DNA from 3 places in the Paenibacillus sp. RC21 genome. Region 2 is predicted to be linked to each of the others. Evidence: predicted binding sites of a transcription regulator. Region 2 holds the regulator's gene; each other region holds the start of a gene.
The links. The regulator Rex, encoded in region 2, represses fermentation and respiration genes when NADH is low (regulators of the CRP and FNR family bind a similar motif). The targets are predictions, from matches to a motif close to TTGTGAAATATTTCACAA.

Region 1: ABIA61_RS20805 (cytochrome ubiquinol oxidase subunit I) is a predicted target of Rex. The motif match lies at 4,864-4,881, and genes of this name have one in related genera.
Region 3: ABIA61_RS09970 (DoxX family membrane protein) is a predicted target of Rex. The motif match lies at 7,242-7,259, and genes of this name have one in related genera.

What each region holds. Positions count from the first base shown of each region.
Region 1 covers NZ_JBIYCS010000007.1:120,358-130,880, reverse strand. The annotation lists gene cydC (thiol reductant ABC exporter subunit CydC) at 1-604, opposite strand, end outside; gene cydD (thiol reductant ABC exporter subunit CydD) at 585-2,384, opposite strand; gene cydB (cytochrome d ubiquinol oxidase subunit II) at 2,384-3,397, opposite strand; gene ABIA61_RS20805 (cytochrome ubiquinol oxidase subunit I) at 3,384-4,790, opposite strand; gene ABIA61_RS20800 (response regulator transcription factor) at 5,198-6,838, opposite strand; gene ABIA61_RS20795 (cache domain-containing sensor histidine kinase) at 6,831-8,621, opposite strand; gene def (peptide deformylase) at 8,783-9,364, opposite strand; gene ABIA61_RS20785 (glycoside hydrolase family 3 N-terminal domain-containing protein) at 9,595-10,523, opposite strand, start outside.
Region 2 covers NZ_JBIYCS010000002.1:207,394-217,916, forward strand. The annotation lists gene ABIA61_RS06060 ((S)-acetoin forming diacetyl reductase) at 1-778, opposite strand, end outside; gene ABIA61_RS06065 (cell wall elongation regulator TseB-like domain-containing protein) at 1,426-1,950, opposite strand; gene ABIA61_RS06070 (amidohydrolase) at 1,988-3,289, opposite strand; gene ABIA61_RS06075 (redox-sensing transcriptional repressor Rex) at 3,276-3,929, opposite strand; gene dinG (ATP-dependent DNA helicase DinG) at 3,975-6,842, opposite strand; gene ABIA61_RS06085 (tetratricopeptide repeat protein) at 6,999-7,646, opposite strand; gene panD (aspartate 1-decarboxylase) at 7,729-8,112, opposite strand; gene panC (pantoate--beta-alanine ligase) at 8,105-9,043, opposite strand; gene panB (3-methyl-2-oxobutanoate hydroxymethyltransferase) at 9,040-9,954, opposite strand; gene ABIA61_RS06105 (biotin--[acetyl-CoA-carboxylase] ligase) at 10,418-10,523, opposite strand, start outside.
Region 3 covers NZ_JBIYCS010000003.1:39,161-49,683, forward strand. The annotation lists gene ABIA61_RS09930 (FecCD family ABC transporter permease) at 1-130, shown strand, start outside; gene ABIA61_RS09935 (FecCD family ABC transporter permease) at 130-1,155, shown strand; gene ABIA61_RS09940 (ABC transporter substrate-binding protein) at 1,244-2,191, shown strand; gene ABIA61_RS09945 (hypothetical protein) at 2,419-2,847, opposite strand; gene ABIA61_RS09950 (hypothetical protein) at 3,045-3,344, shown strand; gene ABIA61_RS09955 (alpha/beta hydrolase) at 3,691-4,515, shown strand; gene ABIA61_RS09960 (dioxygenase family protein) at 4,608-5,399, shown strand; gene ABIA61_RS09965 (hypothetical protein) at 5,501-6,427, opposite strand; gene ABIA61_RS09970 (DoxX family membrane protein) at 6,618-7,136, opposite strand; gene ABIA61_RS09975 (DUF3048 domain-containing protein) at 7,380-8,480, shown strand; gene ABIA61_RS09980 (DUF47 domain-containing protein) at 8,673-9,287, shown strand; gene ABIA61_RS09985 (inorganic phosphate transporter) at 9,302-10,291, shown strand.

The DNA.
Region 1 (10,523 bases), on a different contig from region 2:
AGGCTGTGCTCCGTTCCTGCTTGAACGTTCGTCGTTTAGCGAGCGAGGTCCACAGCGAGATGGCCGGGGCGATAAAAAGTAAAAATCCGCAATACAGTGCCATCATCAAGGCAAAGGTTCCGTCCATCCATCCGAGTGCTGAAATCCCCAGAGCATAGATGAGCAACGCCGATATCGCAGGCAGAACCAGCTTCAAATATATGTTTTGAAGCTGCTCAATATCCTCCGCCAGCAAACCCAACAGATCCCCTGTGCGAAACTTGCTTCGAATCATAAGCGCTTGCGGTTCTACTGCCCGATACAGCCGCACCCGCATACGGGACACGAGACGCAGCGCGGCATCATGCCCCACCAACCGTTCCAGATACTGAATGACCGCTTTACTAAAACCAAACGTTCGTACAAGCACAATCGGAACGTACACCATCAATATATTTTCCGGTTTTAAAGCCGAACGGGTAATCAGGTGACCGGACGTAAAGAGCAATGCGCCTGCACATCCAATTGCCAGAGCGCCCAATAGCGCCGCAGCCAGAAAGGCCCAAAAATATTGTCTCAAATAAAATACAAACCAGCCTTGGCCGCTATTGTCCGTGGCTCTCATATCTTCCGTCCCCTCCTTCCGTCATTCCCGTCAGCAAACGGTAATATCCTCCCTTACGGGCAACCAGTTGCTTATGTGATCCTGCTTCCTCCAGACGACCTTGATTCATCATCCAGACACAGTCCATATCCGGCATCCAATGGAGTCGATGAGTCGCGAGAAACACTCTTTTATGTTGCAAAACAGATAAAATCGTCTGTTTTAGCTCCCATTCCGTCTCGATATCCAAATGTGCAGTCGGCTCGTCCAGCAAAATAACCGGACGATTACTCAGCAAAGCACGCGCCAACGCTATCCGCTGCGCCTGTCCTCCACTCAGCGTCCGGCCCGCTTCACCAATCGGCTCATCCAATCCATTCGGAAGACCATCCACCAGCTCACGCAGTCCAACCGCGTCAATCGCCCATTCCACTTGCTCGTTGGATGCCTCCGGTTCATAAAACCGGATATTATCCGCCAAGGAAGCGCTGAACAGGTACGGATGCTGCGGAATATAGGCAATATGTCGCTGCCATTCGGCTTTGGTATCACCAGCCAATGCCCACCCATTCACGTTCAGCTCACCCGACGTCGGTTCAGCGAAGCCTCCAAGCAAACTGAGCAGCGTTGTTTTGCCTGCACCGCTGGCTCCGACGATGCCGATCATATTCATATGCGACTCAACACTCGCGGATATGTGGTCAAGTCGTGCGGAACCGTCCTCATTAAGAAGGCATATATCCGATAGCCTGATCGTATCCTGTCCTGTGATATTTAGGGCATTGCCGTCACCCTTAGCATTGTCTGTGCGGCCACTCCCCGTAAGGATATCCACGGAATCTGTTTGCTGAGCCGCTTCATTCTCTGTACCGCGAATGGAGCGCATCGCGCTCCAAGCCTCCTTGCCATCCAGTGAGGCATGATAGTCCGATCCCAACTGGCGTACAGGCATAAAATATTCCGGTGCCAAAATCAGTACCGCAAGTGCCGCTTCCAGTCCCACCGATCCGCTAATCAGACGCAAGCCCAAGCCTACCGCCACAAAAGCGACCGACAGCATACTAAAAAAATCGAGCGCAAAGGAGGACAGGAACGCGACCCGCAGTGTACGCATCGTAGCCGTGCGGTACTGGTCGCTGACCTTCCCGACCGTTTCTCCATGCTCCCGGCTACGGCCCAAAAACCGTAGCGTCTGTAGGCCGCGCAACGAATCCGTGAAATGATGCGACAATAGGCGATAGGAGCGCCACTGTTTATCTGCCTGCTTCCGCGCCGCCAAGCCCAGCAGGATAAAGAAGCCAATCAGGATGGGCATCGTAGCCGTCAAAATCACACCTGAAATTACATCCAATGTGAAAACAGACACGAGCACAAGTATCGTCACACACATCATGTCAATCATACGAGGAATGGACAGTTCCAAATACGTGCGAAAACGATCCACTCCATCCAGCGCCAACGTCACCAGCTTGCCGCTGCCTTCCTTGGCAGCAAAAACAGGTCCTCGCTCGAACAAACGAGCAAGCAGACGCTCCCGCAAGGAAGCGCCTGATGCTTCGGCAAAGCGGCCTGCTGTCCGGCGTTGCAGCCAGATCATCGTATGCCTCGCCGCAAAAGCCGCGAAAAACAACGCCAGTGACGGCCAAGCCATCACCAGCGGATGTTTATCAAATAAAATCGTTATAGCCTTCGCCAAAAAGATCGCTTGCACAATCACAGCGGCCCCCTGGGCCAGGGAAAGGGCGGCCAGCAGCAGCATTACCGGCCGAATGCCCTTTAATCCAAACCATGCTTTATCCATTAGTATTCCAAATGGTCCTTTTCACTGAGACGCTTATGGAAAACAAAGTAGCTCCACGCCTGATAAGCCAGCACAAAGGGTAAAAGCGTTGCTGCAACAATCGTCATGGCTTTCAGGGTGTAATGACTGGAGCTTGCATTATATATCGTCAAATCAAATGCACTGTTGATCGAGCTCACCATAAATCTCGGGAACAAGCCGACGAACAACGAAACGAATGTCAGCAAAATGATAGCTCCCGTCATCCCGAAGGCCCAACCTTCGCGGCGTTGTTTCAGGAAATACCATGACAGCACATAGGCGACGATCCCCACTGCAACTGCAGCGTACATATAAGGGCCACGACGTGCGAATAAGTCTGTTGCAAAATAAGTCCATACCACCATACCCGCGAGCAAAACACCTAATATCGGAAGAAATTTTGACGCAATCACACGAGCACGATCCCGTACTTCTCCAATCGTCCGCAGAGAAATAAACGTTAGCCCATGCATCAGGCACATCCCAACCACGGTCAGTCCAATCCATACCGTATATCCGTTAAACACATCGGAGAATCCGGCTTTCAAGTCCATGTTTTGCTGAATAGGTACACCCTTTACCAAAGCCGCAAAAGCCATACCGAACAGCATCGGCGGCAGAAAGCTACCCATCAGAATGCAGGCATCCCACGTCCCTGTCCACCATTTCCCTTCTGCCTTACCCCGGAACTCAAAGGAAACTCCGCGTAAAATCAAACCAAGCAGAATAAATACAAATACTAGATAATATCCGCTGAACATGGTCGCATACCAGTGCGGGAAAGCCGCGAACATCGCACCTGCTGCTGTGATCAACCATACTTCGTTAGCATCCCAGAATGGACCAATCGTATTGATCATCAAGCGTTTTTGCTGATCATTACGCGGTACCAGACCTGTAGCCATACCCACGCCAAAATCAAAGCCCTCCAGGAAGAAGAAGCCGGTAAACAGCACAGCAATTAATAAGAACCACAAATCATTTAACGACATTGGTGTCACCCCCTTGAGCAAATGGATCATGGATTACCGTTTCCTGATGTGGTTCGATATCCGGACCTTTGCGAGCCGTACGGACAAACAGGAACGTCAGCACACCCGTTAAAATTAAATACAATGCGGTAAACGAGATCAGTGAGAACAGCACTTCCCCTGCCACAACGGTAGGCGAAACGGAATCTTTGGTTTGAAGTAAACCAAAGACCGTCCAAGGCTGACGCCCCACTTCTGTCATGATCCAACCCGCAGTATTTCCAATGAATGGAAGAGATATACCGAGCATCATCAACCGGAAGAACCAACGATGCGAACCCTCCAATTTTTTACGGAATGTCAGATAGGCTCCATACAAAGCAAGTACAATCATGGCACATCCGGCTGCAATCATAATGCGGAAGCTCCAAAATGTAGTACGTACCGGCGGAATATAATTACCGGGGCCGTAGGCTTTTTCGTATTGTGCCTGAAGCTCATTCATCCCCAGTACCGCGCCGGACAGCTTATTATAGGACAGCAAACTGAGCGCATAAGGAACCTTAAATTCAAAGCTGTTTTCTTTCTTTTCAGGGTCAATGCCTGCAATAACTGTCCAAGGGGCCGGGTCACTACTGTTTTCCCATAACCCTTCACTGGCAGCCATTTTCATTGGCTGTGTTTCCACCAAATATTGAGCCTGTCCGTGACCAAACATCGGGATTAACATCGAACTAATCAATGCAACAATAATACTTACTTTGAAAGAAGGCTTGAAAAAGTCCAGATTCTTTTTGTGCATCAGCTTCCATGCACTAATACCTGCCACGAGAAAAGCCCCTGTCGCAATAGCTGCAAACAATGTATGTGGAAACTCCCATAACAGTTGTTCGTTCGTCAACAGAGCGAAAAAATCTTTCATTTCTGCGCGACCGTTATGAATCTCGTATCCTACCGGACGCTGCATGAATGAGTTGGCTGCCAAAATCCACAGGGCGGACAGCATCGTACCAATGGATACCAGCCACATACAGGTTAAATGGACTGCTTTGGACAGCCGTTCCCAGCCGAATACCCACAATCCGATAAAGGTTGATTCCAGGAAAAAGGCAAGCAGTGCCTCAATCGCCAGCGGCGTACCGAACACATCACCGACAAAACGGGAGAAGTCAGACCAGTTCATCCCGAACTGGAACTCCTGCAAAATCCCGGTGACCACGCCTACTGCAAAGTTAATCAGCAAAAAAGTTCCCCAGAATTGAGCCATTTTTTTGTATAAATCATTTTTTTTGATTACATACATGGTCTCCATAATTGCCACCAGCAACGACAATCCAATGGAGATCGGCACATAAACAAAGTGAAGAATTGTTGTGGTTGCAAACTGCAACCGTGCCAATTCTAATACGTCCATGATGTTATTCCTCCCCCTGCGCTTCTCTTAAGAATGAATGTTAATAATTGGGTTCTGAAGCCTCCCTTCATCCTTGTGATAGTATTCACATTATTACATATGGAACGATCACTTTTTATGAATAGCCCCCTCAGGCATCTTCATTACGGAATCTCATGATCCGGCTTCAGAATATCATCATTATATAGAATAGGTTTGAATGAAATAGAATCGAAAGTGTGAACATCGTGTCAAAGCTGTGTCGTAATGATGGCGAATTTATGAAAACAACTCAAATCTTCTAGTTAGTGTGACATTTTCGATTGATCTGTCTGATTTTTTTCCAAGCAAAAAGCCTCTCTTCGTCCGGAGACTTTTGCTCCGACATCCGCAAGAGAGACTTCATCAATTTAACCCACGGGAATCCATCAACTGCCATCCGTCCCTCTGTTCTTCTGAACCCGACTACGATAAGAGGAAGGCGACATCCCCGCATATTTTTTGAATTTGCCGTGAAAATAATCGGCATTGGCATATCCGACACGTCCTGCCACCTGATGCACCCTGATTCCCTGTGCAAGCAATTCCCTTGCCCGCTCGATCCTCACCTTGTCCAGATAGGCGTTAAAAGCTTCGCCCGTATGGCTTTTGAACAATTTGCCCAAATAGCCGCTGTTGTAATTAAACATATCCGCCAACAGCTCCAAGCGCAAATTCTCATCATAATGACTATGAATGAAATCAATCAATTGTTTCATGATCGTTTCCTTACCACCTGGATCGGTCTGACCAATCCATTGCAGCACATGCTCCATTGACCGATCCACCAGCTCTCCCAAGGTTGAATAGGCATATACATCCGTAATCAAGCGGGAATGCTCTTCCAGCACCGTACGGCTCTGTTCCTGTCCAGCCGCATACTTGTTCAGCGCCAAGGTAAATGTCTGTGCAAACGCCGCCTTGATTTCAGCCTCTGAACGATAGATCTGTGGAAATTGGACCTCCATTTCCTTCAATACACGTATTGCAGCTTCACGATTGGACATATCCAGCGCGTAGTACAGCTTCTCTGCATAACGCATGGGGTCTGATGCTTTGTCAGTCGTTTCGCACATTTCCTCGTCCGAAGTTTCCAAATCGTGCAGGTCACTGGTAAGCATCACCCTTTCCGCACGGAACAGGAAAGTACGCTCCAGTAGACGCAGCGCCTGTTCAAAAGAACTCGAAATATCATGAAGTCTCTCCACCGGATCACCAGCAGCTACGTATATTTTCGTTGCCCACGGCTTTAGCGCCTGTCGCCAGGAAGCCAGCAATCGAACAGCATTTTCTTCTGTGTCCACCGTGGAGGGAAGTAGCAAGCCTGTATATATTCCTGCCTCGAATACAATCCCCCTGCCCTGCTCCCCGCACATTTCCGTTAGCCGCAGCTTTGCTGCCGACTGCCGAGCTTGCCGATCCCAGTCGGGTATCCGAAGATCCAGCAGTACGACCTGATAGCTTCTCCAATCCAAAGAGGGTGGCGCCGGATGCTGGCCATGATGTTCAGCTTGCTCCGTTCCTCCGTGGAGAGGGTCGCTGTGTTCCAATGCACCACGATTAGCCCGATCTTCCTGAACCGGAAACAGCAGGATTTCGATCCAATCGCTCTCATGGGCAGGCGGGTTCCCCCACTTGCCGTCTTCTTTTTCGCTCTCAATGCTTCGCCTTACCCGTTTCAGCTCTGTCGTCATTTCTTCTTCGTCCACAGGCTTCAATAAATAACCATCCACGCCAAAGCCCATCGCCTGCCGCGCATAATCAAAGTCCGCATATCCACTTAAAATGAGAAAATGAAAAGGCTCGCCGTTCATTTCGCGTATGCTCCGTATGACCTCCAGCCCGCTCATCCCCGGCATACGAATATCAACAATGACCAGCTCCGGCCGGTGCTCCTTAAATTTATCCAATGCCTCGCGCCCGTTCCCTGCGGTATCTACAATATGAAAGCCGCAGTCTCTCCAATCAATAATGGAGGTTAATCCTTCACGAATCGCAGGCTCATCATCCACAATCATCGCTTTATACATTCGACCCCTCCTCCTTGGGTATTGAAAAGGTTACGGTTGTTCCTGCCTGCGGTACGCTCTCCATGTGCAGACCACAATGTTCACCATACATCAGCGTCAGACGCTGGTGAACATTGCGCAGACCAATACTGCTCCCTTCCGGCTCTTCCGTGCCTGTGATACGGTCAAGCAGACGGGCCAACTGTTCTGCCTCCATGCCAACTCCATCGTCGGCTACTTTTATTTGCAACTCTCGCAGCTCCATCGAAATATCGACTTTCACGGTAACCGGTTCTTCCTTGTTTTCCAGGCCATGAATAACTGCGTTCTCCACCAGCGGCTGTATAATTAATGGAGGAATGGACATTTCCTCAGCGCTTTCTGCCAGATTCACTTCATAGACCAAACGATTTCCAAACCGAAACTGCTGAATTTGTAAATAGGATCGCACCATATCCAGTTCCTGACGCACTGTCGTTTTACCGCTGCCAATCTCCAGATTCCGCCGCATCAATCGGCCAAGCAAACGCACCGTCGTTGCAATCTCGGCTTCCCCGTTCAGATGCGCCTTCATTCGAATAGACTCCAGCGCATTAAACAGGAAGTGCGGGTTAATCTGACTGGCCATCATTTTCAGCTTGATATCCTTTTGTGCCATTTCGAGCCTGTTGTTTTTCTCACTCGCTTCATACACTTGCCCCATCAACTGGCGGATGCTGGCAACCATATAGTTGAAGCGACGGGACAAGTCCCCGATTTCGTCCATCCCCTCCACGCTCGACACGACATGGAAATCCCCTGCAGCCACCTTACCCAGCTCATAACTCAATCGCTGTAGCCGTTTGGTGATCAGCCAGGAAATCATCGTAATCAGAATCAAAGCCATGACCAGCACCGCAAGAACACACAATGCGCCGATCAAGCTGATTCGGTTCGCTCCCTGTACAATGTGTTCCGTCGAAAACACCGAAATAATCGTCAATCCGCTCACACTTGAGGCTGGCAGCAGCTCATCCACAATAATGTTCGAGGATTTCCCGTTTATTTTTGCTTCATATATCCCCTTACCCCTACCCTGTACATCAAAGCCCAAATGCAAATCCGTCAATGTTTGACCCACGGACTGTGTATGGGTAGCCGCGACCACAATTCCGTTACGATCCACAATCAACGTTTCAAACGGCTCCTTGCTGAGCATATGGTTCAGCTCCGTCTGACTCAGTGCAATCATCAGAACTCCCTTGGTATTGTATTCGGGAAAGGGAATTTGCCTCACCAGACTCAGCCGATTAACCGGGTTGTCCTCTTTATCCTGAATATAAAACCAGTTAATCGCCGTCCCCTTCAAGGCCGTCTCGAACCACTTCTGCTGCTCAATGCCAGAATCTACAGGGACAAATTCCAGATTATTAACAAGCGTCGGATTATACGAATAAAACCGGATGGTCGCAATCTCTCTATACTGCTGTACATACTCATTAAAGTCTTTGTATTGATGATACGCATTCATCAGCTCTACCATGCCCGAATAACGGCGATTCGCCATCTCCCTCAGCCTTTTATCGAACATCAGCCCATTTGAAATATCCGTGGGTACGCGCAGTAAATTCGCAGTCTGGCTCTTGATCTTTTCCACATTGTTCACCGTTTGGGCAATCGCACTGTCCAAAGCCTGCTCCCGCAAATAAAACGTGACACAGCCGCCCACCACCAGCACCGGGATCATGACAATCAGCACGTAGGAGAACAGCAGCTTATTTCGCATACGCATATTATTCATCAGATGTCGAACTCCACGATACATGCCATCCCCCCGTTAGATAAGCGCTTACATTAATATGTATTACTTACTCACCGCATCACGATATACATGATTTCAGTTTAAAGCTTCGCAACATCTATATCTATATTTTTTGCAAAATAAAAATGTGGCGAACGGAGTCACCACACTTTACGGATCATGAACTATTCACGCACAAAAGGTTCGATATGCACACCCTGCGGCAGCTTTTGAGGATCGTCCGGGTTAATACGGTCATAGAACATAATGCCATCCAAATGGTCCATCTCGTGCTGTACCACAATCGCCGGATAGCCTTTGAAAGTCAGCAGTTCCTGCGTTCCGTCCGGCAAATTGGCCTTAATGCGAATTTTTTCATAACGCGGGACATATCCGGGTATGTAACGATCCACTGACAAGCAGCCTTCGCCCTGTTCCAAATAAATCATGGACGTCGAGTGGCTGACCAGCTTCGGATTAAACAGCGCATACTCAACCGTTTTGTCTCCATCCTGATAATAGACAGCACACATTCTTTTGTTCAGACCTACCTGATTGGCTGATAATCCCACACCCGGACGCAGATCATAACGGGTTGCCAGCTCTTCATTTTGACTATTTTTCAGATAATCCATCATCCACCGCATCTGTTGAAGATCCTCTTCACGCAGCGGCAAGCATACCGGATCAACCTTCGTACGCAAAATCGGTTCCCCTTCGCGCACGATATCCTTCGTGAGAAGCATGTCCATTGGTTGATTGCTCATTCGTCAGCCTCGATTCTACTGCAAGTTTTATCCCATAAATTATATCTATTCATGAAATGAATTGTCAAAAAGATAAACAAGAAAAGAGACTTACATATCACACTAAGTGATTTGTAAGTCTCCTGATCTATGACAGCCATACAAGCCCTGCTATAAATAAGTCGATACCAAAGAACTGAATGGGCACAATAACGATAATGCGCCCCTCCGACCATGTAGTGGCTTTTTTCTTAATCCAATAGCTCGAACGCAGCTTCCTGGACGTCTCTTGAATTAGTGCCGATCCATACTTTAAAATCTCCAGATTCTGCCTGAAAGGAGCCATCCGAAGTGTTGAATTTCAAATCATCCTCTGTAATGGTGAATATAACCTGCTGACTTTCACCCGCAGTCAGGGAAATCCGCTTAAAACCTTTAAGCTCTTTTACAGGCCTTACGACACTGCCGACCAAATCCCGAATGTACATCTGTACAATTTCTTCCCCGCAGTATTCGCCTGTATTAGTAACGGTGACACTCGCTGTGATACTACCTCCGCGATGTAGATGCTCGGAATTAAGGACTACTTCAGAATATTTAAAAGTCGTGTAGCTCAAGCCATATCCGAAAGGATATAAAGGCTCATTGGACGCATCCAAATATTTTGAAGCATATTTTCCTTTTCGTTCTGTAGCTGGTCTACCGGTATTGTAGTGATTATAATAAATCGGAATTTGCCCCTCATTATACGGAAAACTCATGGTGAGCTTGCCAGACGGGGTATAGTCTCCATACAATACATCGGCGATGGCATGTCCAGCCTGTGAACCGAGATACCATGTCTCGACGATGGCATCCATATGCGTCTCAAACCAGTCTAACAACACAGGACGACCATTTGTAAGTACCAATACCGTCGGTTTGCCCAGCTTTACGATTTCTTGAGCTAGCTCCAGTTGTGCTTCTGGCAGCGAAATTTTCGTTTTGGAAGCCGCTTCGCCGGAATGCTCGCTTTCCTCACCGAGAGCCAAAACGATAACATCGCTATAAGCAGCGGCTTCAAGCGCTTCGGTAATTCCACCCTCAATTTTATGTTCAACGGCACAGCCTGCCACCACTGTAACAGAATCGTTCGCCGCAAGCTTGGATAATACCCCTTCCAGCAGACTTACCGTTTGTT
Region 2 (10,523 bases):
GGAACATCATGCCACCGTCGATCAGTGGGGATTGTCCTGTCATGTAATCGGAATCAGGGCCTGCCAGGAAGGATACGAAGGCAGATACGTCTTCCGGTGTAGAAAGACGGCCCAGGGCAATTTTACTGCCGAATTCCTTGGTCGCATCGCCAGTAGCTTCACCTTTGGATGCCGTAATTTCTTTATCAATGCCACTCCACATTGGCGTTTGTACAATGCCGGGGCAGTAGGCGTTAGCTGTAATACCGTATTGGGCATATTCCTGAGCGGCGGTTTGTGTTAGGGCACGAACTGCAAATTTGGTGGCGGAGTAAATACCCAGGTTGGCATTACCGACATGGCCTGCCTGAGAAGAGGCATTGATGATTTTACCACCATGACCCAGTTCCTTGAACTTGGCGGCTGCTGCCTGAATGCCCCATAATACACTGGTCACATTGATGTGGAACAGCTTGTCAAAATCAGCCAGCGTGACATCCTCCAATAGCTTGGCGGGAGCAATCCCCGCGTTATTTACAATGACATCAAAGCCACCGAGTTTTTCAGATGCTTCCTTTACAGCCGCAAAAACCTGATCCCGGTTGGAAACATCGACTTTAAGCGCAAGCGAGCGCCCTCCTGCCTTTGTAATCTCACCAGCAACACTTTGGGCCGTTTCTTCATTCAAATCCACGATTGCCACTGCGAAGCCATCTTGACTGAGGCGTAAAGCAATAGCCCGTCCAATCCCTTGACCTCCACCCGTTACTAATGCAACTTTCCCATTCACTTTACCCATGTTCATGAATCTCCTTTTTGTATAAGTAGTCATGATAACATAGCCACAAAATTATGGGTTACGTTAGTCTGCACCTATAATTAAACCATTTTAAGGAAAAAAATATTATGATATATGTAATAGACTTCATGTTTAACCTGTTTAAGGGAAATTCAAGTGATACTATAATAAACACTTACCCAAACAAAAAAACTAAAAGACGCAAATGCGAGAAATATCGCTTTACGTCTTTTTAGTCTTCAATGATTCAAAACTACACATTCTTTTATAAGACAATGTCTTCTAATTTCACATATCTTTTTTAGTAAAAACGATTTTCCAGTTCGTACAGAATTAGTTTGGTGTAAAACCCAAAACGGAGACAAGCGCAGCGGCGTCCGTGCCCCCTACCCCCCAACTCCCATAGAAAGAGTGGTGTTTGGAGTAACTCCATCGCGATCAGCCAGCGGAGTGGGCCATTTGAATCTGAAGAAGCGAAGCGTTCGCCTGAAAGCTTTCTGAAAGAAAGCTCGGTTCGGAAGCATATGCTTGCCGACGGATTTTCCCCATAAGAATCTAATCGAAAAAAATCCGTCGGCAACAGCGATCGTAAGCTCAAATGGACCACGCAGCGCTCTCACACCACCATCAGCCACTCTTCACCCAGCTCAATTATTAGGCAAAGTATACTTTACCCCCATCGATCCCCCATCCGAGAAGCGATAAAAGGTATAGTAATGATGACTGCCGTCATCGTAAAACAACTGCCACACATATTGACCGTTAAACACACTCGGCTCAAGCCTTACAATATCTATACCCGGAAGCTGCTGCTGGATCATGGCTGTCATTTTTTGCTCGTCGACTCCGTTTTTAAGTAGCTCGGTATGAACACCACTATTATCTGCCACAGGCACATTAGGTTGACCCTCCACCTTTTGAAAAGGGACCCACACCATAATATTTTCATTCTGAGCATTTTTCCCTTGTACCACCCAGTATACCTGATCCCACACCGACTTCCACGTCTGAGTCGTGGTAACCAGACCACCCGATTGCTTGGCCTTTACGATAGCGGCATTTCTCTCAGTCACCTGATCTTGAGTAACATAGGAATAATACCAGAAAATGCTGACCAGGACCAGTATGACGGCCAGAATGGCGACCACTATCCATTTTTTCTTATTTTTCAAACCTGTGCTTCCTCTCTAAGGGGATGTGACACCTGAATTAGCGCGACAGCAGCCCTTCAAAGGCGGCTTGTGCCTCATGCTTGATACGTTCCTCATCCATAGTCAGGCACTCACCGTTTTTCACAACCTGACGACCGTCAACCCATACATGGGCCACGTCTTTGGCGCTTGCAGAGTATACGGCATGAGAAATGAGATCCGTATGCGGCAAGAAATGAGCCTGATTGAGATCGAGCGCGATAAAGTCAGCCTTGTTGCCTGCTGCCAGCGCCCCTACCTCATTCAAGCCAATCGACTTCGCTCCGTACTCCGTTGCCAGACGCAACGCCTCACCCGCAGGAACTGCGGTTGGGTCCCCAGATACTCCCTTGTGAATGAGTGCAGCCAGACGCATTTCCTCAAACATATCCAGGTTATTGTTACTGGCGGGACCGTCTGTTCCGAGAGAGACGGTAACGCCTGCACGGAGCAGATCAGGCACTCTTGCCACACCGCTCGCCAGCTTCAAGTTGCTACCCGGATTATGCGAAACCGCTACACCACGTTCAGCCAGCAAAGCTATTTCTTCGTCATTCAAATGAACAGCATGGGCAACAAGCGATGGACGGGAGAAAAAGCCGAGCTTATCCAAATGCGCAACCGGGCGCAAGCCGTAGTCGCGTACGTTTTGCTCTACTTCGGCAATGGTTTCGGACATATGCGTATGCAACGGTAAGTCCAGATCATGCGCAGCCTGCACGAATTTTTCGATAAACGCAGGCGGACACGTATACGGCGCATGTGGAGACATCATAGTCGTAATGCGACCGTCTGCTTTTCCATGCCAATTACGCGCAAAATTCACAGCCTCAGCCAGCTTGATCCGCTGCTCTTCCTCCGAACATAATCCAATCGCTCCACGCATCAGACTGGCACGGATGCCGGACTCTTCAGCTACACGAGCCACCTCGTCCATATGATCATACATGTCCAAAAAGGTGGTTGTACCGCCTTTCAGCATTTCCAGCACGGACAAGGACGTACCCCAGTACACATCCGTAGACGTAAACTTGGCTTCCATCGGCCACATTTTTTCCTGAAGCCATACTTGAAGAGCCAGATCGTCCCCATACCCGCGCAGCAGGGACATCGCCGCATGACCATGTGTATTAATCAGGCCAGGTAAAAACAGCAGCCCGTTACCATCAATCGCTTCCGTCTCTTCCTCACCCGCTGGCAAAGTCTCGCCAATATAGGCAATGCGGCTGTCCTCCACGATCATATAGCCGTGGATTACCCCCGCTTCCGATCTGTTCACGGCAAAAGAGCCGTTTTTAATCATCCATTTATTCACCGTCATGTTGCATATCTTCCTTTCCGTCTTCCAAATAATAAGCGAGGCTTAACAAATCTGTTGTAAAATCTGTGGCATGTATTCGAATATTTGCTGGTGCCTTGAGAGTGGTCGGCGCAAAGTTCAAAATCGCTCCAATCCCGCTATTTATGAGCCTGTCAGCCACGTTCTGCGCTTCAAAATCCGGTACGGTAATAATCCCGATCCGAATGTTTTGTTCCTTCACGGTCGCTTCCAGTTCATCCATTGGCTGTACGACCAGCGTATTGATCCTGGTTCCGACCTTATCTGGCACAGCATCAAATACTGCTACAATTTTCATATTGTCTTTTAAATAAGCATTATAATTCGAAAGGGCTTGCCCCAGATTACCTGCTCCGACCAATACCACGTTAATTTGCTGGTCGATTTTCAGGATATGGCGTATTTTCTCGATAAGATAAGTAACATCATAGCCGATACCCTTACGGCCAAAATCTCCAAAATACGCGAGATCCTTACGAATTTGAGCCGGATTCAAATCCAGTCTTTGTCCTAACTCCTGGGAAGAGACCGTAGCCACCTCCCGTTTGTGCAGTGCATTCAGATAACGTAAATATACGGGTAACCTCCGTACGACAGCCTCTGAAATTTTATCTGATTTCATACATGCTCCCCCTAATTGTAACGGACATGTTAAGATGTCCGTCCGTTATGCCTCTGTCTCCGGGGCGGATTGGAGCCACTCGGCGATACGGGGCACCATTTGCTCCGTCGGCATATGCTCCATTTTTGGTCCCGGTAACGAGTACAAAAAGTGCTTCCCGTAATAGGATTCAATCACACGCGTATCGTAAACGATAACAACCCCGTGGTCGCTCGCGGTACGTACTAGACGTCCAAATCCCTGTTTGAAGCGAATGACAGCCTGTGGAACAGACAGCTTCATAAAAGGATTTTTCTTCTGCTGCTGGAGCAGCTCACTTTTAGCCTCCAGCAGCGGGTGATTGGGCGGTTGGAACGGCAAGCGGACGATAGCCAGACACGTCAGCGCCTTGCCCGGAATATCGACGCCTTCCCAAAAGCTGCTGGTTCCCAGCAACACAGAAGCTTTGGCTTCCTGAAAACGTCGGGTCAGCTTGCTGCGGCTCCCACTGTCCACGCCCTGCCCCAGCACGGTGATGTCGCTGGATGCTAACGCCTCCTTAAGCGGCTCATACACCTGCCGGAGCATGCGATAGGAGGTAAAGAGAACGAGCATTCTCCCCCGCGTCGCTTGGGCAGTCGAACCTAGCGAGCTGACGAGCATATCTACAAAATGCTCATCTCCTACACTGCCCTTCACGCTCGGAAAATCCCTTGGAATGACTAGCAACACCTGATCCCTGTAGTTAAAGGGTGAAGGGAGCTGCGTAGTCATCAGCCGCCCTTGATCTGCGGCCTCCTGCAAGCCGAGCTGATCGGTCATGTACTGAAACGACTTATCCACCGACAAGGTAGCAGACGTCAGAATAATGCTCCTTTTTTTGTCAAAAAACATTTCTTTCAGCTGGCGGCTCACATCGACGGGCACCGCATAAAATTGTAGCGACTTGCTGCGGAATTGCCCGCTCGCTTCGAGCCAATATACGGTCGTCTCATCATCCATCCGCATGAAAAAGCGCAAGCTTTCCCTAATGCCTGCCAAATCCTTAAGCAGCCCCGTAATATCTGTAATGAGGCTGTCAGCCGCATAATCGTCATGTTCTTCTTTCACGTCGAGCATCAGCTTGTCGCCCTTGCGCAAAATTTCGCTCAACGTTACATAAACCTGATTTTCCAGCGCAGCAGCCTGATCCCACTTGGCAGGCTTGGCCGACGGCTTGAGACGGGAAGAAAACTGCCCTGTTTCGCCCGGTGTCGCATCACTTCGCTCCGGCAGCATACCAAACAGCTTGTCGCTCAGCAGATCCCAAGTCTCCTTGACCTCCAGCACGAGTGGATATATCTGGTCGATGGTAGAAGCCCAATCCGTCGATTTCTCATGCCCCGACTTTGCCAACTGCTGACGCAGCGAAGGCAATTGTCCGTTCTTGCTGTCCTTGAACAACCGGGTCAGCGTATGCACGAGTGTGAAATATTTCATATGCATTCCCAGGTGCTTACCAGCGACTTCCTCCAGATGATGCGCTTCATCAATCACCAGATGCTCATAGCTCGGCAACAGCTGATGACTCGCTTTTACGTCCGTGAACAGCTTCGAATGATTCGTAATGACCACATCGGCTATTCCCGCCTCGTGGCGCGCACGATGATAAAAGCATTTGCGGAACCATGGACAAGAACGCCCAAGACAGGACTCCGAATCACTGGCCACCGTTTCCCAAAAATCTCCGCCACGATTGCTCAGATTCAGTTCTTCATCATCACCGGTTTCCGTCAATGTCAGCCAGACGATCATCTGGGCCGCTGTAATTAAATCTTCCTTCGGCGTTGCGAAGTCTCTTCTGTTTATTTTATGTTCAAACTTACGCAGACACAAATAATGTCCCCGGCCCTTAAAAATGGCAGCCCGGAACGGGAACGGGATCACCTTGGTCAGCATCGGAATATCACGCTCGCGTAATTGCTCCTGTAGGTTGATCGTATGCGTACTAACCATGACTCGCTGTCCATTTTTCACACTGTGATATAGCGAAGGGAGCAAATAACCGAGGGACTTGCCTGTCCCCGTACCCGCCTCGATCAACAGGTGCTTGTCCTCACTCAGCGCCTGATTGACACCCTCAATCATTTGCGTCTGCGCTTCGCGTTCCTCATATTGGCTCAAGGATGAACGTAAATTGTCTCGCACATCATCCATGTATTCCTCAAAGGAAACGCCTGCCAGCGGATTGGGGTCGTCCTCTCTGCGAGGGGCATTTAGCTCCGTCCAATCCTCTACCTTCAGCGCAAGCTGACGAAAAAACTGATGACCCTCCAAATCCTGAATAGGATCATGCTCTTTGTCTTCACGCACCCCGTCCAAAAACCATCCGAGGTCACTGTCTTCCTCCGCGAACAAATCGCTGAGCCGCTGTATCGTAATCAAAGGCAGCGCGTGAAGCTCATCCAGACATTTTAAAAACACCTCAGCCGTAGCCAACGCGTCGCTGTCTGCCTGATGAGGTCGGTCATGCGCCAGCCCGAACTCAGAAGAAACAAAACCCAGCTGATAGGAAGATAGCGATGGAAACATGATTTTCAGAAAATCCATCGTATCCAAAATTCTGCCAGTAAACGGCAAGTACCCGCACCGATCCAAAGCGTTTTGCAAAAAATTAAAATCAAACGCCACATTATGACCGACCAGCACGACATCGTCCAGCATAGGCACTAGCTCCATCATCATCTCTTCGAGGGCAGGAGCATCCTTGACGTCATCGTCTGTAATCCCGGTCAACCCGGTAATAAAAGGCGGAATGGATCTGCCAGGGTTCACATAAGAACCGTAAATACGGGAAATGCTGTTATCATGATCTATAATTGCAAGTCCGACTTGAATGATGTCATCCGCGGACTGGGTGCCTGTCGTTTCAAAATCCAATACCGCAAATTTCATTCAACTTAATCCTTTCTTTTGACACATACAAAAATAATAACTCTGTATAACAGCATAGCAGAAGATCGCCTGTTTGGAAATTAAGACAGCCAAAAAAGACGATGCACACACCGCCTGGGAAGGTGGGCATGCCTCGTCTCGATCGGTGTCTGACAACTATAGCCAGGTCATCATGGAGCTGTCGTACCGAAGCATTTCGGCACCGGACAAACAGGCTTCCATATTGTGCAGCGGCTCGGGTAACGCAGGATCGAACTGATGCGCGAGAGCAAAACATTTTTGCGCCTCCTCTACATCAGCCTGCTTCGCCATAAGACAGCCCAAAGCATTATAGATGACCGCTTTCAGCCCGGTCTGCTCTGTCAGGTGCAGCACCTTCTGAAAATGGCTCACAGCCTCCGCTGTATCCTCCAGTTGAAAATACGCCATCCCCATATACATACGGCTCTGCCAGCTGTTTGGAAAATGCTGTAGCACCTGTTCAAACTGACGGATGGCCTCAGGATACATAAGCAGTCGGTAATACCCTTGACCCCGATTAAAGGCTGGCAACTCCTTTTCAGGCAGTTCCTTTTCAGATAGCTCCGTGTCAGACATACCGGACTCAGCGGAAAAACCAGCAGTCCGCAGTCGAACCATTTTTTCCTCAAAGGCCAGCCATTCATCCATAATTCCGTCACTCATTCTCCGCAGCAAACTCCAGTGCTGTAGCAACTCCTGCCTGCGGGAGCCCTGGGCTGATGGGTAATGCTTCACGATATCATCTAACATGCTGTTCATTTCTGCGAATACATGCTGGAACATGTGCATCCCGCCCTTACGAAAGATGGATTAATACACTCACATTTTTCGCTTAAAGGGCGGGTTTCATCCGCACTCCCATTCATTACATGATCGTGGCGTGTACTTCCTTGTTGGCCGTTTGGGCCGGTTTATTATGTTCATCGACGAATACAACGGTCGGTTTGTATGTTTTGGCCTCTTCATTCGACATAGAAGCGTAGGAAATAATAATGACTGTATCCCCAGGCTGCACCAGACGCGCTGCTGCGCCGTTGAGACAAATTACGCCGCTACCACGCGGTCCGGGAATAACGTAAGTTTCCAGTCGAGCTCCATTGTTATTGTTCACAATTTGAACCTTTTCATTCTCCAGCAGATCAGAGGTCTCCATCAAATCCTCATCAATGGTAATACTACCCACATAGTTAAGGTTGGCTTCAGTAACCGTCGCCCGGTGAATTTTGGATTTCATCATCGTTCTAAACATGGGAAAGCACCTCCGCCTTCTGTATTCTCATATTATCAATCAGTCGGGTTTTCCCAAACTTTACAGCCAGCGCTACAATGATGTCTTCTTCAACATCGCTTAGCCGCTGCTTGGGAGGAAGGGGATCCAGACCGGGAAAGGTTAAGATTTCAATGTAGTCAATGTCTGCCAAAGGTGAAGAAGTAATGGTGGACTCCACCATCTGGTATAACTGAAGGATCGTAAACGTGTTCTGCACAACATCTTCGCTCACTTCACGCACCTTACGCAGTGAATGTGACAGTACCAACGCCTGCTCCCGCTGTTCCGCGCTCAAATACACATTACGCGAGCTGAGGGCCAAACCGTCGGCCTCTCTGACGATGGGGCAAGGAACGATGGTGACATTCATATTGAGGTCGGTCACCATCTGCTGGAGCACCGCTACCTGCTGCGCGTCCTTCATGCCGAAGAAGGCCAGATCAGGACCTACCATATTAAAAAGCTTGGCAACCACGGTGGTCACACCGTCAAAATGCCCTGGACGTGAAGCACCACATAACCGATCCGTTAAAGAGGATACGCGAATTTTCGTACGGGTTGGCTGCGGATACATTTCTGCTACAGTTGGCAAAAATACGATATCCACACCTTCACGCCGCGCCACCTCCAAATCACGCTCTTCATCGCGGGGGTAGCTGTCGAGATCTTCATTAGGCCCGAATTGAATCGGGTTTACAAAAATGCTGAGTACCACCGTATCTGCCATTTCACGCGCTTTGTGCATTAGACTCGCATGGCCTTCATGCAAATACCCCATCGTCGGCACAAAGCCGACTTTATGTTGCTGTGTAGTAGCAGAACCGTATTCCGCTTTTTCTCCGTTTGCACCAAGCTGCCGACGTTCAGCAACTGCCTGTCGAAGCTGAGCCACTTCTCTTACGATAATCATGACCGAGATTCCACCTTTTCCTTAGCCTGTTCCTCTTGTTCCTGCACCTTTGCCTGCTCTTTCTTGTGTCCGTAGAGAGCCTCTACAACGCTGTCGTCGGCGCTGAACACATGCTCTTTAGCCGGGAAGGCTCGTCCCTTCACATCGCTCACATACTGCTCAATGCTGCTACGAATCAAGCCGCCGACATCGGCATAGGTTTTGACAAAACGTTTGTTGTAATAAGGCGAAGCATATTGAATCAGATCGTGATAAACAAGCACCTGACCGTCACATCCGCGTCCTGCACCAATTCCGATGGTCGGAATAGACAGTTCTTTGGAAATAGCCGCTGCCACTTCCTCAGTCACCAGCTCCAGCACGATGCCAAAGGCACCCGCCTGCTCCAGCGCCTTGGCGTCTGCCATCAGCCGCCGTGCGTCCGCTTCGTCCTTGCCTTGAATGCGGTAGCCGCCAAGCTGATTGACCGACTGTGGTGTAAGACCGATATGACCAAGTACAGGTACGCCTGCCTGAACAGTCGCTTTTACGACGTCGGCAATCTCTGCACCGCCCTCCAATTTGACAGCATGCGCGTGTCCTTCCTGCATCAGCCGGCGGATCCCCTGAAGGCTTTCCGATACGCTGCTGTGATATGTCATAAACGGCATATCCGCTACGATAAACGTATGCTCCGCGCCTCTGGCTACCGCTCGGGAATGATATACGATGTCATCCAGTGTTACGGGAATGGTCGAATCATAGCCGAGAACGACGTTGCCCAGCGAGTCGCCCACGAGAATCATGTCAATTCCCGCCTCTTCGGCTATTTTAGCCGAGGGATAATCATAGGCGGTCAGCATACTGAGCGGAATGCCCTCCTGCTTCATTTTTTTCACTTTCACAATATTCAGTGCTTGCTTGCCTGCCATGGTATATGGCTCCCTTCCATCTTTTTTTGGCACAAAAAATAACCTTTTATGAACGCCTGTACAATTGCGTCATCAAAAGGTCCGAACAGCCAAAAAAGACACTCATTTTGAGATCGTCCCTTCTGTCTCGGTCCTGTTCGGCTCAGAGCAGAATCCAACGTAACCTTCAAATGAAGTTATGATGGTCTAACTTGCTTGCAATGGTGGAGCACATGCCCCGGAGTGCAGCTCGGACCGTCCGATGCCGCCTCCTGCACAGTATAACAAAAAACATCCGCTTTTTCACGTGAAGTTTTGCATAGGAGCATTTTGCAACAATCCCAAGAGCGATTTCAAATCAGCAATATATAGATCGAAAACGGTTTAGTTCGTCTATCTATTGTACTTTCGAGCGTTGGGAATCGAATGATGCAAAATGCTGATAGAAATAAAGAACAATTGCAGGTGCTATTCACAGCTAGGGTTACACCTGCAATTGTATATCACCGGAAACGACCTGAATTCGCTCTCCTTGCTCCGTTTCAACCACCAGCGCTCCCGAAGGGTCCAAACCGACGGCTGTACCTTCC
Region 3 (10,523 bases), on a different contig from region 2:
GCTGGTGTTGGCTGATTTGGGGGCGAGAATGGCGAATCCGCCCGAGGAGCTCGCTATTGGAATTATGGTGTCCTTTATCGGAGTGCCTTTTTTCCTCTTTCTTGCCCGTAAGGAAAGGAGGGATTTGTAATGAGTCGCTCTTTAGGAACCGGGGATGCAAGAAGGGCAAAGGCTTTGATCGTCTGCTTGGCTTTGGCGGCGATCAGCTTTGCCGTCATTGTATTGAGTTTGAATACCGGAACGATTCGTATTCCACCGCTGCGTGTGCTGGATACACTGTTTGGTGGTGGCAGCGGGCGTGATCATATCGTCCTGTTCGAATACCGTCTGCCGCGTATCGTTGTAACGGTACTGGCTGGGGCCGGATTAGGAGCAGCCGGAGCTGTTATGCAGGGCTTGTCGCGGAACGCACTCGCTGACCCGGGGGTGCTGGGGCTTCACGCGGGGGCTGCGTTGGGACTGGTGATGTTCGTCAGTTTCTTTCGCGATCTTGAAGGATCGGCAGCCGTGCTGATCCCCCTGTTTACTTTTGCAGGAGGTGTCGTGGCGGCGGTGCTGATTGTGCTGTTGTCCTATAATCGGAACAGAGGAATCGTGCCTGTGCGTCTGATCCTGTCCGGCATCGGTGTAGCCTCGGGCCTCAGCGCTATAACGCTGTATTGGTCCTTGCGACTCGATGAGGATACTTACGCGTTCACCGCACGTTGGTTGGCTGGCAGCGTATGGGGTCGGGACTGGATACATGCGGCGGCTTTGCTGCCGTGGATAGTTATTGTGTTGCCTTACGTTCTGTCACAGACGCGCAGCCTGAACAATCTGTCGCTGGGCGACGAGACGGCCGCTGGAATCGGGACAAGTGTGAAGCGTCAGCGTCTGTTGCTGCTGGGTGCAGCCGTGGCCCTATCCAGCGCCAGTGTGTCTATGGCTGGAGGTATTGGCTTCATTGGGCTGATTGCGCCTCATCTGGCTCGCCGTCTGGTTGGGCCAATGTACCAGCATTTGCTGCCAGTGGCCTGCTTTGTCGGAATCGTCATTTTGGTCACTGCGGATACGATTGGACGCTCTGTGTTCCAGCCGAATGCGATTCCGGCGGGTGTGGTGGTTGCTGTGGTAGGGGCTCCGTATTTTTTATTTTTGCTGTCCCGTACGAAATGACAGATGGAATAGGTACATAAACCAACAAGCTGAAGCTTTCTATATAGATCATTTTATATGGAGCTTTTATGACATAGGAGGAATAGTAATGACAAAAAATGGTTCAAATCATTCAGGAATCAAGCGTTCATGGGTGGGCATGGTTCTTATTTTATATATGGTGGTGCTGTCCGCTTGTGGACAAGCAGCAGACAACAAAGCTGCCGATACGAAAGCGGCGGACAACGGTAAGAAAACGGTCAGCGCGGATTCGCGTATTGCTTCTATGTCCATTCATTTAACGAACAATTTGCTGGCGCTGGGCATTACTCCGGCTGGTTCGGTCATTGGCGGAGATGTTAAGGACTTTTTGCCACATGTAAAAGATCGTCTCCAAAATACCCGCAAGCTGGGTGTTGTCACAGACCCGGATATGGAAGCCGTGCTGGAGCTGCAACCTGACCATATTTTTCTCGACAAAAAATATTCGGGAGCCGATGTAGCCAAGTATGAAAAAATCGCGCCGACCGAGGTCTTTGATCTGGACGAGGGCACATGGAAGGACCAACTGAAAAAAATAGCTGTTATGGTCAAGCATGAAGCGCAGGCGGACGCTTTCCTGAAAGATTACGACGCCCAACAGGAACGGGTTAAAAAGCTGATCCACCAAAAAATCGGCGACGGAACCGTTATGGCTATTCGTGTTACGGCGAAGGAAGTCCGCGTAATGGGTATGAAGCGCCCGGTAGGACCGCTGTTGTATCAGGATTTGGGCTTGAAGCCAGCCAAGGGTGTGGAAAAGATCAACAAGGCATATCAGGTCGTATCCCAGGAGGTTTTGCCGGATTATGATGCCGATGCGATCTTTGTCATTATTAGTAAAGGCGCGGATGCCCAAAAGGTGTACACACAACTGGAAGGAAACGCGGTATGGCAAGGACTCAAAGCAGTGAAGCAGGGTCATGTCTACATGCTGGACGGACAGCCTTGGCTGGATTATTCGGCAATGGGACACAAAATCGCTCTGGATAATGCAGAGCAACTCTTTTCCAAATAAACTTTAGCATATATCAGAGCCGTATTCCCTTATGCACTTATTGCAGGCGGGGAATACGGCTTTTTGGCGAACACCTAAGCTGCAAGTCGGATGCCAGATCATTCTCAGGTCAGCCGACAGCCGCTTTCTTTTCTAATATTATGTACGTAATTGGGAGTTGTAAAATAACCAAAAGAGCCGCCGCGAACAAAAATCGGGCAGCTCCAAGTACAGATGAGGATTGCGTCTTATGAACGTTTTTTGCGTAAAAAAATCGGCTTGAGACCGATGAAGCCGATGGCAGCAAGGATCAGATTCACCCAGGGTGAAATGCTGAACACGGGTAGTACGCGGCGCAGGGCCAGCCCGGCGACGAGAATCACCACGACTAATACAACATACCGCAAGATGGACTTGAGGTCTATGCGGGGCTTCACGGGCGTATAGTCCTGCTGTGCTTCCTCTCCTTCTTCCGGGCGGTCCATAAAATTCATCAGCGCTTCAACCAGCAGGATGGCTCCTGCGGCGATGATGATCAGGGTGGACAGGTTAACTTTTTCAAAAGGAGCAACATCTCCGCCTGTAAACGTTACAAACCATCCGATGATCGCCTGTGTCAAAAAAAACATGGACAAGGCAATCCATGCAATAAGTGTATAATTTTTGGCTTTATTCATTGCTTCCTCCTGCTTTGCGGGCGTATTCCGATCTGGCGGAACCGCCAATACGTAACAAAAACAGTATACGTGAGTAAGCTGCGGATGGCAAAAGGCTTTATCTGCGAAATGTATATTACCGCTGCATTCTCCTCAAACTGGATAAAGGGTGAGCAGGCGGAGCATCCTGAATGTAAATGTGGAGAGGATGTGGCATCATGAAGCTGGATAAGCAGGCGGGTTATACGGTTAATAAACGGCTGGAAGCCGCTCCAGTTAGAAACAGCGTGGAGGCCATACCTGTGAACGTGAGTCATCGGAGCGTTCAGGGAACATCCCCGACGTACCGTATTCTGAACGATGCTGAATGGGCTCAGGATACCGAGTTTGCAGGTGATCTGGGCGAAGAGAGCTACCGCAGCTTATGGCATGAGGATCAGAATAGCGGTGTCTCTTGCAGACTGGAATGGGAGGGGCGTACGGAGACGCACGAAATGTTCAGGAACAGCTACGAATAGTCTGCGGGATGAAAGTAATTTTCCCCGCCAAGTAATGCAATATGGCGCTCTCCGTTATTCGTTGCGGGGAGCGCCATTTGTTCCCTTTTTCTCCGTTATAACTGACAGGTTGACAAGGAAGCAGGGCAATGATAGACTGACTTTACTATAAAACTTATTAAACTTATCGGAATTAAAGTAAATAGATATTTTGCTGAGCATCCATGTTACAATATACGTTTGACATATTCGCTTTAAATCATTAATTACCAATCATTAATCATCACAAGAAGCTTCGCAAGATAGGGTTGCCAATACAGCATACCAGGTTGGTGACGGTGAAGCTTGAAACAGGGGGACAATCATGATGGAACGGCAAATTGGAATTCGCTTTGAAAATGAGGAGCTGGCCGCAACAATTCATTATCCAAGCAATCCGAATGAAGGAGACCGTCAGAGACGGGTACCGCTTGTAGTGATATGCCACGGATTTGTGGGCAATCGTATCGGGGTAGATCGGTTATTCGTAAAGACTGCCCGTGAGCTTGCAGAAGGGGGATATTTTGTCCTGCGCTTTGATTTTGCAGGTTGCGGGGAAAGTACGGGTGAATACGGCAAGCAAGGGCTGGAGTCGATGATTAATCAGACACGTACCGTGCTTGATTATGCCGTGAATTGTGCAGATATCGACCCGACCAAGGTGACGCTGATCGGTCACAGTCTGGGTGGCGCGGTCGCTCTTCTCACAGCAGTACGGGACAAGAGAGTACAAAATCTGGTGCTTTGGTCTGCGGTCGGCTACCCGTTCAATGACATTGTTAAAATTACGGAGCGGAGCGTGTACGATGAGTCTGTGAAAAGCGGTCAGGCCGACTATTTGGGCTATAAGTTCACACCTTCATATTTTGAGTCGCTTGCCCAGTTCCAGCCGTTTCAGGAGGCCGTCAAGTTTAACGGCGATGTGCTCGTTATTCACGGAACCTCGGATGATATCATTCCTGTGGACTATGCATTCCTGTTCCAAAAGGTATTTTGGATGCGTCCAGAGGGACGCTGCGACAAAGAGATTATTTTTCAGGGAGACCACACCTTCTCTTCCGGTAAAGAGCGGCAGCGGTTGATCGACCGGACGCTGGAATGGCTGGATGAGCAGGAGAATATTCAGCGGGATTGGCAGCACTGGATGATCTGATTTCAGGCTGTAACGGATTGTATTGGAAATTGCGCCTCCACCGGAGTAAAATGGAAGAGTAACACTATACTGGCGTGTGGAGGTTGGCAGCGATGACATTACCCTCAATTTTTGTTGCGCACGGTTCACCAACACTAGCTTTAGAAAACAACGCATACACCAGCTTTCTTGCAGAGCTGGGCGCGAGCCTGCCCCGACCCAAAGGAATAGTCATTTTTTCCGCGCATTGGGATAGTGCTGATCAATGCATAGGCGCGGATGACCAGCATGCAGCGTTGCACGATTTCTATGGCTTTCCTGAACAAATGTACACACTTGATTACCCTGCACCAGGCGATCCGAAGCTGTATGAGGAGATAGAGCATCTGTTCAGTCAGCATAACCTGTTCCACCAGCCGGTACGGAACCGGGGACTGGACCATGGAGCATGGGTGGTTTTGCGGCATATATATCCTGATGCGGACATCCCGGTCGTCCCGCTCTCCATTGATTCCAGGCGCGCTCCGCAGGAGCAATACGAGATTGGGCGGATGCTGGCACCGTTGCGTGAACAGGGCATTTTGATCATCGGTAGCGGCGGATTGGTCCACAACTTGCGAACACTCAAGCAGACGAATGAGCCAGCAGATTGGGCGGTTCAATATGATAACTGGATCGGTCAGCAGCTTCAGGAATGGAATTTACGTCATTTGTTCCAATATGATAAAAAGGCTCCTTATGCCAAACAGGCGGTTCCCTCTTATGGGATAGAGCATTTTTCGCCGCTGTTTTACGCGATGGGGGCTGCGGATGACCAGCGCTCGGCGCAGAAGCTTTTTCAGTCCTATGTCCTGGGCTCACTGAGTCTCAATTGTTGGGCTTTCGGTCAAGAACGTGATATGTAAATGTGAAAAAAGAACTTCCTAATCCACATGGCAAGTGGGAATGGAAGTTCTTTTGTGTATATAACATGAGTTCCTGTATGGTGTGTTCCTGTAAAACTTGATCAGGAAGTAGGTACGTTCTTTTTCAGCCAGTCGGATACCTGTGCAGTGTGTTTATCTCCGTTTTGATCCAGTAGAGCCACGAAGGCTTTTAGTTTTTGTATATAAGGACTAGCTGAGCCGCTGTTGTGTTGAATTACCAGTTGATATCCTTTTTTAGCGTTAGGAAGAATCTTCTTGGTATCGTAATCGAATAATGGCGTATTGTTCGTGCCGTAGAAGGTATGGAAATAGTACAGATCATGCAATTCTTTGACAGCTAGTGTACGGTTGGAATGTGGATATTTGTTTAAAAAGTCTTCCTGTGCCAGCACCCGTCCAGACAACTGCTGATATCCGATATGCAGTGCGGCATCCTTGGTAGCCGCCTGTCCAGATTCCACTGCCATGATGTCAATATAGCTGCGGATATCTGCCGTGGTGTGCTTTCCGAAAACTTTATATTTTTCATAGTTTATGACAGGATAATACATACCTTCTGCGGTTTCCAGTTTGTATCCGGCATCTCTGGTTTGGGTCAGTAATTTCTTCAGGTTCGTATCTTTGGTGCGGCTAATTACATTTGTGAACGAATCGCCGGGTTTATAAATAGTATTGATTTTGGTCTGAACAGAAGCTGGGTATAAGGCTTGTGAATAAGAATCCAATTGCTTGGTCTGTGCATTTTCCAGATGAAGCGTCATGATGGTGGCTTGAGAGGCTGGAATGGATTGAATGTGTTTTTGCAAATAAGCGAATGCCTGAGGAAGTTTGCCGGGTTGACGTAGCAGTTGCTCGAAGGTGTTGGAGATATTTTGCACACTTTCCGATTGAGACGTTGTCGTAGTCGATACTGCCGCTTTGGCTTGTGATGGATATCCCAGTCCCATAGTCTGTACTGTGAAAGTTACTGTCGCGAGCATGAGGTAGGCTTTGGTGATTTTTTTCATGATATAACCCTCCATGGCTTTCTTTGATGTAACTGTAGTGTATAGGGGGAATGTATCGTGAGCATTCCGGGTTGTATCCAACTTGTAAACGTTTGGGGAAATGATGAATCGGATATAAAAGAAAGTCAGCAGCATAGTGCACAAAAAAACAACCATTAGCCCGGAGGGTAACGGTTGTTTTTTTGGTAGCTTAAGCTATTTTTCGAGCGGGGTCTGCTGGAAAGGTATCTTTATTTTTACGGAACAGTCCACGCAGGATGGGAAGTACCCAACGATCCAAGCCAATCCGTCCAGCGTTTGCGCCAGCAACTACAAGGAAGATTTCAAACAGCAGGTAGATTGCATTGGTGCTTACTGTGCCCGAGAACAGGAACGAGAAGTTCATGACCATTGCCATCAAGGCAGCTAATGTAGTCAGTGTACCAAGAAGCAGGCCAACTCCGACCAGGAACTCACCCAGTGGGATCAGGACGTTGAACAGACCGACATTAGGTAGGGCAAAGGCTTCAAGGAACGATCCCCACCAGCCTTGTACAGCGGGATGTTCTCCGCCTGTCTTAGCAATGGCCCCCGAGATAAATCCGCCTGCATCGAATCCGCCAGTCAGCTTCTCAAGTCCATGGGTCATCCATTCATATCCCAGATAAACCCGTACTACAGTCAGCAGCCACATTGCTACTTTATTTTCACGCAACCAGTTGTTAAACATTCAAACCACTCCTCTTTCTTATCTTATAATGTTGGTTGTATTTCATTTGGTTTGGGATGATCATCTCTGCTACACCCTTATTGTATTAGGTTCAGTTACAGTTATTTGTGATAAAAATCACAAAGTCTGAATATTTTTTAAATTTTAATGTCTTCAGATAAGTATTCTATAGTGATGATGAGTTTCAATCAAGACAAAAACAGGAAATAACGCTTATAATGAGAAAAATGTCTAACTGGAGGGATGAATTTGTCCGGGCCCATTTTCAATCGAAGCCAATGGTTGTGTGTGATGACCTCGGTTTTGCTATGTATGACCATGATGTCCTGTTCTGCTATGTCCAAATCGGGTGAATCAGAACCCGCGCCCCAACCGGTTAAGCAAGAAACACAGCCGGAGGCGCTTGAGCCGCCCAAGGAACCGACTATTCCGGCATTTACAGCTCCGCTTACCGGCCTTCCGGTGGAGCAGCCTGTTCTGGAACGACCGCTTGCAATTATGATTAATAATGCTCCAGCCGCACGACCTCAGGCGGGACTTAGCGAGGCTGACATGGTATATGAAGTTCTCGCAGAAGGTGGAATTACACGTTTGGTAGCTTTTTTCCAAAGTCATGGCGGTGATGTGAAAATAGGCCCGGTCCGCAGCATCCGGCCGTATCTGATTGAGCTGGGCGAAACTTACGGGGCGTTGCCGATACACGCCGGGGGAAGTACAGATGCCTATGCGATTTTACAGCAGCAACGAAAAGAGCATCTGGATGAGATTTCGAATGGGGGAGCTTACTTCTGGAGAAGCAAGGATCGCCGTCCACCACACAATCTGTACACAGATGTGAACAGACTTCGCCAAGGAAGCGAAAGTAAAGGCTACGCCAAGCAGACGGTGGTTCCGGTATATAAATATCTTAAATCCGGTGAAGCTTCGATCATGGGGGACGGGGAGGCAGTATCTTTGCAAATCCGCTTTTTGCTTAAAAGCTACAAGGTATCTTACACCTACGATCCGTCAGATCAGCAATATAAGCGTTTTGTGAACGAAAAGTCACATGTGGATCAAAACAATAACAAGCAGCTCTCTGCGGCCAATGTCATTGTGATGAGCACCAGGCACCAAACGCTGGATGATGTAGGTCGATTGAGCGTTGAGCTTAAAGGCGGTGGAGAGGCTATGTTGTTTCAACAAGGGAAGTTGATACACGCCGAGTGGCAGCATACGCCCGGTGATGCTATTCGTTTTATGAAAAATGGAGTTGAAATTCCGTTGGTACCGGGTACATCCTATATACATGTGGTTCCGGCGGACGTTTCGCTGAACGAGCATGTAAGTGTAGAAGCAAAGTGAGGAATCCATAATCCACCTTTTTAGATATAATTTGTCGGATAATGAACTTCCTTGTCGGGCAATGTATACTTAATATTGTGAAATTTGCCTTTACAAACTTTACAAAAACATTGATGAGTGTGATAAGATAGCAAAGGTTGTCTAATGCAGTCGAAACAGGTTGCGGATATTTTCGTAAAGGGGTAATCGTTAATGAGATTGAAGAAAAAGGATATATTCTTCGAGACGTTGGAAAATATGGCAGATACAATCGTGCAAGCAGCTGATTATTTTGCCCAACATACTTCAAATCTTCAAGATGTGGTTCTGTTTACTAATGAAATGAAGAAGTATGAAAATAAGTGTGATGATTACACACACACGATTATTACTGAGCTGAACAAAACCTTCATTACGCCGCTGGAACGCGACGATATCATGGAACTGACAACGACCATGGATGATGTGCTGGACGGTCTGGAAGCGACAGCCTCTCGTTTTTATATGTACAACATTACGGAGCCGGACGAGTATATTGTGCAGTTCGCTGATATTTTGCGTCAGTCGGCTTATGAAATTCAGAAGGCTGTACATTTGCTTTCACAGAAGAAGCTGCTGGCCATCCGTGAATACACCATTCGCCTGAATGATTTGGAAAATCAGGGGGATGAGCTGTTGCGTATTTGCATCAAAAACCTGTTTGCAACTGTAACTGATCCCATTGAACTGATTAAACGCAAAGAATTGTACGAACGCCTTGAAACGACAACGGATTCATGCGAGGATGTTGCAAATATGCTGGAATCCATCATTATGCGTAACTCGTAAGGGAGTCCTTTTACATGGATACAAGTTTACTGGTATTGGGTATTGTTATTTTTCTTGCTCTGGCATTTGATTTTATTAACGGTTTTCATGATACGGCGAACGCTATCGCAACCTCGGTATCTACCCGTGCGTTGACGCCGCGTCGTGCGATTATTATGGCTGCGGTCATGAACTTTCTGGGAGCCATATTGTTTACAGGGGTTGCCAAGACGATTGGTGGCAGTGTCGCTGACCCTACCAAGCTTACGAACGGGATTGATATCGTCATTGCGACACTGATCGCAGCGATTATCTGGAATCTGCTCACATGGTGGTTCGGTATTCCTTCATCCTCTTCCCACGCCTTGATTGGTGCGCTGGCCGGGGCTGTGTATGTAGGTGCGGGATCAGAGAAATTGAACTGGAGCGGCTTCATCGGGATTGTTGAGGGACTTATTTTCTCCCCGCTGATTGCTTTTGTAATTGGTTATATTGTAATGATGATTTTAAAATACATCTTCGCTCGTCGCAGTCCGCATACGGTGAACAAAGGTTTTCGCACGATGCAGGTCATTACAGCAGCGCTTCAATCGTTCACGCACGGTACGAATGATGCCCAAAAGGCAATGGGGATTATCACATTTGCACTCGTTTCGGCGGGTTATCAGGATCATCTTGAAGTGCCGATGTGGGTTAAAATTTCGGCCGCAACAGCAATGGCGCTCGGTACGTCCATTGGGGGCTGGAAGATCATCAAGACGATGGGCACCAAGATTTTTAAAATCGAGCCGATCAATGGCTTCGCCGCTGATATTTCCGGAGCTTCGGTTATTTTCACAGCCACACTGCTTCATTTACCAGTAAGTACCACTCATGCCATTACTTCGGCTATTTTGGGTGTTGGTTCTGCGAAGCGTTTTTCCGCTGTGCGTTGGTCGCTGGCTGGTCGCATTGTCATTACTTGGGTTATTACTATCCCAATTTCTGCTTTACTAGCAGGTTTGATTTTCAAAATTCTTTTCTAGTTCATCATTATTTCTCAGAAAATAAGTACACACTATAGGATACACAATAAGCTTCCTTCCGCTTTTTGCGGCAGGGGCTTATTGGCATTACAGGGGCAAAAAACAGGTCCTTTAAACCTTACCCGATCAGACAGGTCCATGAAACATCTTTCAAAAAATATCTGACATCAAAGTAGTCAATTTTTAATAACTCCTGTAGAATAAACAGAAAACTTTGAACCGTTCAACTGAC